DNA from 2 places in the Nonomuraea sp. NPDC050556 genome. Region 1 is predicted to be linked to the other one. Evidence: riboswitches for the same ligand, from Rfam matches in the RefSeq annotation. Region 1 holds a riboswitch; the other holds the start of a gene.
What was found. A riboswitch is a leader RNA that binds a small molecule or an ion and turns the genes downstream of it on or off. The one in region 1 is predicted to bind cyclic di-AMP.
Positions count from the first base shown of each region.

Region 2: another riboswitch for cyclic di-AMP. It lies ahead of ACIBG8_RS38980 (hypothetical protein); the one in region 1 lies ahead of ACIBG8_RS43775 (C40 family peptidase).

Region 1 is NZ_JBITGU010000005.1:327,369-331,605, forward strand. Features, by position in the region: gene ACIBG8_RS43765 (RDD family protein) at 1-483, opposite strand, end outside; gene ACIBG8_RS43770 (amino-acid N-acetyltransferase) at 582-1,130, opposite strand; cyclic di-AMP (ydaO/yuaA leader) riboswitch at 1,408-1,546, shown strand; gene ACIBG8_RS43775 (C40 family peptidase) at 1,552-2,592, shown strand; gene ACIBG8_RS43780 (LuxR C-terminal-related transcriptional regulator) at 2,594-2,806, opposite strand; gene ACIBG8_RS43785 (cytochrome P450) at 2,991-4,202, shown strand; gene ACIBG8_RS43790 (winged helix-turn-helix transcriptional regulator) at 4,178-4,237, opposite strand, start outside.
Region 2 is NZ_JBITGU010000004.1:396,146-400,382, forward strand. Features, by position in the region: gene ACIBG8_RS38975 (alpha/beta fold hydrolase) at 1-588, opposite strand, end outside; gene ACIBG8_RS38980 (hypothetical protein) at 1,011-1,811, opposite strand; cyclic di-AMP (ydaO/yuaA leader) riboswitch at 1,981-2,119, opposite strand; gene ACIBG8_RS38985 (DUF5302 domain-containing protein) at 2,775-2,987, opposite strand; gene ACIBG8_RS38990 (MDR family MFS transporter) at 3,059-4,237, opposite strand, start outside.

The DNA of each region.
Region 1 (4,237 bases):
CTGCTGGCCGTACCCCGGCTGGGCCTGACCGTAGTCGGGCTGGGCGGCCTGACCATAACCAGGCTGACCATAACCAGGCTGGCCGTAGCCGGGCTGTGCGGCCTGCTGGCCGTACCCCTGCTGCTGGCCGTAGTCGGGCTGGGACGCGGCCTGCTGGCCATATCCGGGCTGCTGACCGTAGCCAGGCTGCCCAGACTGCGGCTGCTGCCCGTACGCGGGCTGGCCGTAGCCGGGCTGCTGCCCGTACCCCGGCTGCCCGTACGCGGGCTGCTGGCCGTAGCCGGGCTGGCCGGACGCGGGCTGCTGCCCGTAGGCCGGCTGGCCGTAGTTCTCGGCGTCCGTACGGTAACCCACGATCGTCACATCTGGATCGGGCTCACCCGCTGGGCGGCCCGCGTTCTGCTGTCCGTATTCAGGAGTCCCGGCAGGCGTGGAATTGTCGCCGGAATCGTCCTGTGGATACGGCGGCTGTCCGGTGCTCACCGTGTCACCTCGCTTCGAGTGCGCATGTGGCACATGTCAGGACACATGCTTGCTGCTGCCCAACGTATCGGCATAGGTATCAACAATCACCTTTCCCCTTAGTCAACACCAGGGTTGAGATGCAACAACATCCTGGTGTTACCCAGAGTGTTGGGCTTGACGTGCTCAAGGTCGAGAAACTCGGCCACACCCTCGTCGTAGGAGGCCAGGAGTTCCGCGTAGACCTCGGGAGACACCGGTGTGCCCTTGATCTGGACGAAGCCGTGCCTGGCGAAGAAATCCACCTCGAAGGTGAGACAGAACACGCGCCGAAGACCCAGATCTCTGGCCGTACGCACCAGAGCCGAGACAATTTCGTGACCAATTCCCAGGCCCCGGCATTCCGGATCCACCGCCACGGTGCGAATCTCCGCGAGGTCCTCCCACAGCACGTGCAGCGCCCCGCAGCCGACGACGCGCCCGTCCCGCTCGGCCACCCAGAACTCCTGCACGTCCTCGTACAACGTGACCGTGGCCTTTTCCAGCAGCCGCGGCCCCGCGCCCGCATAGGTGTCGACCAGGCGCCTGATAGTGCGCACATCGGGCGTGCGGGCGCGCCGCACGATCACGTCTGTCTCACGCACTGCCCGCTCGGCGACCTGCTCCATGGCAGTTCAGCGTACCGATGCGATTACGGCCAGCCCCTAAATCAATCGGAGTGACTTTGTGTAGTCGTATAGACACGGAGCGGATTGCCCTATTCCCACACACCACAAAAGCCTCAAATCACCCTAAAACCCCAGTAGCATCAGGCCAGGACGGCGTAGCACGTGATCAGGCTGTGATCCATCGGTTGTGAAACCTCAACAGAATTAGCAGTTCTGGTTGAGCACGAACCTGACGGTGCACTAGTGTCCAGCGTCGATGTCCACCACGCGATCCCGCGTGGCGACCGCGCCTAATCCTCGCTCGCGGGGAGCCGGGGACCCAGGTCCCTTCGGGGTGAATCCGAGCCACGCGGCTCGGTAGGGCTGCTCCGGCCCGAACCCGTCAGCTAACCCGGTAGGCGGTCTCGAGAGGAGCTGGTTGGTGAAGCGCACGCGTGACCGTGGGGGGAAGCCGGCGGGCAAGCACGCCCGCCCTCCGGAACGGACCTTCCCCCGCAGGCTCGCCGTCGTGGGAGCCGCCTTCGCGGCCCTCGCCATCGCCTTCCCCGCAGGATCGGCCGTCGCCGACCCCAAGCCTTCGCTCAAGGAGCTCTCCCAGCAGGTCGAGGAGCTCCACACGCAGATCGAGACGCTGACCGAGGAGTACAACGGCCAGCGCGAGAAGCTGAAGACGGCCGAGAAGACCGCCAAGGCGGCCAAGGCGACCCTCGCCAGGAGCCAGGCGGAGCTGGAGGCCAAGCGCGGCAAGGCCATCGCGCTCGCCCAGGACGAGTACATCTCCGGCGGCCTCGGCGGCGCCATGGCGTTCAGCAACAGCGGCGACCCCGCCCACTTCCTCGACCGGGCGGCCACCAACTTCGCGCTCGTCGAGCAGCAGGGCCAGCAGGTCAGCCAGGTCGTCAAGATGATCGACGCGGCCGAGCGGGCCAAGGCCAGCGCCGCCCAGCGCATCGAGGAGGTCGGCAAGCTCGTCGCCGACCTCGACACCAAGCGCGACAAGATCAGCAAGCTCGTCACCAAGGTGGAGAGCAACCTGTTCAAGCGCGCCGTCGGCGAGGCGGGCCGCCCTGGCACCAGGGCCATGCGGGTGAACCTGCCGATCATCGGCTCGGGCAAGGCCGCCGAGGCCGCCCGTTGGGCGCTCACGCAGCAGCTCAAGCCGTACGTCTGGGGCGCGGAAGGTCCGGGCTCCTACGACTGCTCCGGCCTGGTCATGGCCGCCTACCAGCGGGTCGGCATCAGCCTGCCGCACTACACGGGCGACCAGTGGACGGCGGGCACCCGCGTCTCGCGCGAGGAGCTGCGCCCCGGCGACCTGGTCTTCTTCTACGGCGACCTGCACCACGTGGGCATATACGTCGGCGGCGGCATGATGGTCCACGCGCCGCAGACCGGCGACGTCGTGCGCATCGCGCCGATCGACCGGCGCCCGTGGGCCGGAGCCGTCCGCATAGCCGACTGAGTCAGATCAGCTGTTTTCGTGCCGCCCAGGCCACCGCCTCGATCGCGGTGGCCACGCCGATCCTGTCGCAGATGCCGCGCAGGCGGCGGCGCACCGTGCGACCGCTGATGTCCAGGCGGCGCCCGACGCGGTCGACCGTGACACCCTTGGCCAACTCGGCTAGCAACGCCAGGTCGTTGTGACTCAGCTCAACGGTCTCGGTGAGCGCATCCATCGGGAGCCCTCCCCCCAGCAGAACCCGGTGACGTCTCGGCCCGAGCAATGCTGCTCGTCTCGCAGAAGGTAAACGCATTCAGGAAAGGTCGTCAAGCCGCATTGTCTCCGCACTTGACGGCCTCTATTGACTTGATCGAATCTATGTGAAGTACTCACCTTATGTCGGCACACTTCGGGGACCAATGAGTGATCTCCACATCGATCCTTACAGTGCCCCGCCGCCCCAGGCGATGACGGCTGCCGACCTCCTGGGCTTCGACCCGTTCGATCCCGACTTTCTTCGCGAGCCATACGTTGTATACAGAAAGTTACGCGAACGCGGATCATTAGTTCGTACCGTCGGCGGTCTTCTCGTGGCCACCACACATGAGCACTGCTCAACCGTGTTGCGCGATCCCCGGTTCGGCCATGGTTCTGATCCCCTGGGCAAGGGAGATCCCACCAAACCGATTGAATCCTTCCTGCTCATGGACCCTCCGGATCACACCCGGCTGCGCGCGCTGGTGAGCCGGGCCTTCACTCCGAGGATGGTCGAACGGCTCCGCCCGAGGGTCGAGGCGATCGCCGAGCGGCTGATCGAGGAGCTGCCCGACGATGCGGATCTGGTGTCCGGTTTCGCCTATCCGTTGCCCGTGATGGTGATCACCGAGATGCTCGGAGTGCCGCCGGAGGATCACGAACGGTTCAGTGGCTGGAGCGAAACTCTGGCCAGAAGTCTTGACCCGATGCTGTCAAGTGAACTTGTTCAAGAGACAGAACGGGCGCGCGCCGAGTTCGGCGACTATTTCCGCGAACTCATTGCCCTTCGGCGGAAAGCGCCAGGAGAAGACCTGTTGAGCGCCCTGACACTCGTCAAGGAACTCTCCGAGGCCGAGTTGGTCGCCACGTGCGTGTTACTTCTCGTCGCAGGACACGAGACGACGGTCAACCTGATCGCTAACGGCGTGCTGGCGCTGGCGCGGCATAACGCCACCGACTATCTCGTGAAATATCCGGATCGAGGGGCTGCGGTGGTCGAGGAGGTCCTGCGCTACGACCCGCCGGTCCAGCTCACCCTCAGGTACGCCCTGGAGGACGCCGAGCTCGGCGGCGTGCCGACCCCGCAGGGCACCGCCGTGCTCGCGCTGGTCGGCGCGGCCAACAGGGATCCGGCGGCCTTCGCCGAACCCGACCGCTTCGACCTGGACCGGAAGCCCGGCCGGCATCTGGCGTTCGGCCTGGGCATCCACTTCTGCCTGGGGGCGACGCTGGCCAGGCTGGAGGGCGAGGTCGCGCTGCGCGCCCTCGCGCGGGCCGCGCCGGGCCTCACGCTGGCCGGCCCGGCTCCGCCGTACAAGGAGAATCTGGTCCTGCGGGGGCTCGCGAGCCTTCAGGTACGGCTGGCCGCGTCGTAGCGGCCCCTGGCGTCCTCCACGTCCTCGATGTGCGC
Region 2 (4,237 bases), on a different contig from region 1:
GAGCCCGGCGATCCTGGCCACGCGCTCGCGGTCCATCTCGAAGCCCGGGGAGCCGATGATCCCCCACAGCTCGAAGGAGCGCTCGACCGCTGTCGCCCGGTCGGGGGCGGGCGGCATCAGCAGCGCGGCGCCCGCCTCGGGGCTCGGGGCGCCGATGTCGGGGCCGGGGGTGGACATGATCGAGGTGAGCGTGAGGGTGCGCTCGGGGTATTCGATCGCGAACGTCTGGGCGATCATCCCGCCCATGGAGGCGCCGACGATGTGGGCGGACGGCCAGCCGAGGTGGTCCATGAGTCCTGCGGCGTCGGCGGCGAGGTCCTTGAGCAGGTAGGCGGCCTGCGGGTGGCCACCGAGCGCGGCGGCGAGGTCGGGCGGGCCCGCCTCGTGCAGGTGGGTGGACAGGCCCACGTCCCGGTTGTCGAACCGCACGACGTGGTGTCCCTGGTCGGCGAGGAGCTGGCAGAGCTCGTCGTCCCAGAAGATCATCTGTGCGCCGAGGCCCATGATGAGCAGCATGGGTTTGTCTTCCGGGGACCCGAAGGACTCGTAGCAGAGCTGGAGGCCGTTGACGCTCGCGAACTCGGTCATGCCAAATAGAATGACATTCTAATCGCCCAGAGAAAAGCCCCACCCGCAACCCCCGGGTAGCGCGCCCGCAGCGCGGGCAGTGCGCGGGATGACCGTAGTGTCTCGGCCACCCGGGGGGTACATGGGCCTTCCGAGCTAAGGGCGCGCACCCCAGGGCGCCGCGTCGGCGGGTCGGGGTACGGCGGAGCCCGGCGCCTTGTACGGCGGGCACCGGGCAACGAGCGGTGGATCAGCGCCTGACGAGAGCGGAGGTCCGCCCGCAACCCCCGGGTAGCGCGAGGATGACCGTAGTGTCTCGGCCAACCGGGGGGTACATGGGCCTTCCGAGCTAAGGGCGCGCACCCCAAGGCGCCGCGTCGGCGGGTCGGGGTACGGCGGAGCCCGGCGCCCTGTACGGCGGGCACCGGGCTACGAGCGTGGGATCAGCGCTTGACGAGAGCGGAGATCCGCCCCCGAGCCAGGAACAGCCCACCGCCGAGCAGCGCGAGACCACCCAGGATGGCGACACCACCGATGGTGTTCGACTCCGTGGCGTCCGACTTCACGGCCATCGCCTGAACGTCGATCGGCTTAGGCGCAGCGGCAGGAGCAGCGGCCTCGACCGGAGCCGCCTTCTTCGCAGGCTCGGCCTTCTTCACCGGAGCCTTGGCGGCGAGGACCGGCGGCTTGGCGGGGTTGCTGTCCTTACGCGCCCAAGCACCCGTGGAGAACGCCACCGGGTGGTTCTTCTTGCCCACCCCGTTGCCCCACTTGGTGATGACGTACTCCACCTTCGCGTGCCCCTCGCCACCGACACCGTCCACACCCAGCGTGCCGCTGTTGAACGTGCCACCCAGCAGGTAGGCGAACGTCTTGGCGTCGAGGTCGAGCATGACCCCGTTGTTCGACGGGTTGCCAGGACCCCGGTCGCCGACGAAGAACGGCGCCTTCTTGCCCTTGTAGACCACGTACCCCTCGGTGAACAGCGGCCAGCTCGGGCTGGCGGCCATCCCCTTCTGCATCGGCTTGCCGCTGGCGGGCAGGCCCGTGTCACCGGCGCGGCCGGAGGAGTCGTCCCAGTAGTACGAGGCGGTGGTGGACCCCTTGAGCAGGACGGGCTTCTCGTTCTGCTGGGCGACGGGGGTCATCTCGACGTCGGCGTGGGCGGCGGCTGCGCCTGCTCCGGCGATGAGGCCGGCGACAGCGAGCATGGTGAACGTGCGCATGGCGAAGCGGGGAGTCATGAAGAAGAAAGGTCCTTTGTGCGGGGACGGGGAAAGTCGCGCTCAAGAAGGCGCGTAGCCGGGCAGAAGGGCCAGACGGTCGCTACGCGAAAGAGCGGGAGAAAAAGATCAGTACCCGGGGGCCGTTACGGCACGAAAGGGGGAAGGGGCGTGGAAACGCATAAGTTCGTGGTCCTCTCCATCGCGCCTACCGGGTTAGCTGACGGGTTCGGGCGTGGAGATGCCCTACCGACCTGGGGAGGTCGGATTCACCCCAAGGGACGTGGGTCCCCGGCTCCCGCGTTCGCGGGATTCGGCGCCAGCCGGCTGCCTCTTCCTGGTGAAGGGCCAGGTCACCGGCTGGTAACGCTTAGGACTGTAGGCACAAAGCGGGACAAAAGCAAAACTAAACCCATGAAAACCCCAGAAGATCTACCTTGGTGTCCCATGAATCAGTAGTGCCTATCAACCACGAAAGCCCTGCACAGCCCCGGATTTCGCACATTTCCCGCCGCTTGTCGATCTCGGGGCGAATGTCACGCCAATCACAGGGCGGGGGCCCGAAATGGATCTACCTTCCCCTGGCGGAATGCACACCCCTGGAGAAGGAGATCGTCAAAGGCCCGATGAAGGTCGGCAACGAGAGGAAAGCCGCGCCATGGAGCCGCATGGAGGGCGCGGGGCCCGAGAGGGCGCGAGTAGCGGGAGGTGGGGGCGCTGGGGCCGCAGGAGAGCCCGAGTCGCAGAAGGTGGGGGCGCTGGGGGCCTGGGAGACCTGGGGCCGGGAGGTCGGGGATCGCGGGTGGCGCGCCAAAGGGGCGAGTGGAGCGACGCGGGGGTGCGGGGGAACTCACGGGAGGTCGCGGGTCTCACGGGGAGATCGCGGGCGTCGCTGGGGGTCGCGCCAAGGGTCGCGAAGAGGTGGGGGTCGCGAGGAGGTGGGGACAAAGAAGGGGGTACGGCTGGGCCGTACCCCCTGGAGGATTAACCGCCGCTCTTGCGGCGGAAGGTGCGCTTGCCACCAGCAGGACCGTGCGTGCCGTGGATCTTCGAGGGGTCCTTGCCCCTGCCACCGGCCGCCGCTTCGGCGTGCTGGTTCTTCTTCAGCTCCAGCGCCTCGCGGAACTTGCGCTTCATCTCGTCCTCTGAGACTTCGGCGTCTTGCGTGTTGTCCGGCTCCGCCGGGGTGTCAGCCATGAGGACCTCCTGGTGTTGGGGACAACCCACAGCTTCGCACGACTGCCCACACAGCGCGAAACCGGGCCCGTTCAGACCAGGGCTTCCAGCTTCTGCTCCACCGGTACGGCCCGCGTCAGCCGACCCCCAGGCAGCCCGGTGAGGGCCAGGAACGCGATCAGAGCCCCGGCGACGCCCAGCCACGGGATGACGGTCGCCGCAGCCGAGGCGTGCGCCGCCTGCAGACCGTGGAGCGGCGCCTCCGTGGTGACCACCGAGCCATAAGCGGTCCCTGCGATGGCGAGCGCCACCGAGCCGCCGATCTGCCGGAAGAAGGTCAGGTTGGCGGTAGCCGTACCGATGAACTGCGGCGGGACGGACTGCTGGATCGCCACGGTCAGCCCGGACAACATCGGCCCCATGCCCAGCCCGATCAGCGCCATCCACCCGGCCAGCGCCAGCGGCGCGGTGTCGAGCGACAGGTTCACGCACAGCAGCGTCCCGGCGATCAGCAGCACAGGGGCCCCGAGCAGGAACGGCTTGAACAGACCGGTCCGCGACATCAGCGCGCCCATGATCACGCTGCCCGCGACCATGGCCAGCGTGAGCGGGTAGATGCGCAGACCCGAGCTCGTCGCGCTGACCCCGAGCGCCTCCTGGAAGTAACGCGGCAGGAAGACGACCCCGGCGAACATGCAGAAAGCGGTGAAGAACGAGACCACGTTGACCAGCGTGTAGCTGCGGTTGGCGAACAGGTGCATCGGCATGATCGGGTCGGCCACCCGCCGCTCGATCAGCACGAACGCCGCGAGCAGCACCAGCGACCCGATGATCGGCCCGGCGACGGTCAGCGTGGTCCAGGTGTTGTCGCCGATGCCCTTGTTGGTCAGCCCGACGAGCAACGCGCAGATCGCCACGGCGAAGACGGCGATGCCCAGGTAGTCGGGCCGCCCGCCGCCGGTGCCCTTGCGGAACGGCAGGCGCATGACGATGATCGCGGTCAGGATGATGCCGAGCGGCACGTTCACGTAGAAGGCCCAGCGCCAGCTCGCGTAGTCGGTGAACAGGCCGCCGAGGAACGGGCCGGCCACGAAGCTCAGCGCCATCACGCCACCGAGCGCGCCCTGCACCCTGGCGCTCTTGTCCGGCGGGAACAGCTCGATCACCAGCGCCATCGACAGCGGCATCAACGCCCCGGCCCCGAGGCCCTGCAAACCGCGGAAGGCGATGAGCTGGGTCATGTCCTGACTCAGCCCGCACAACGCGGAGCC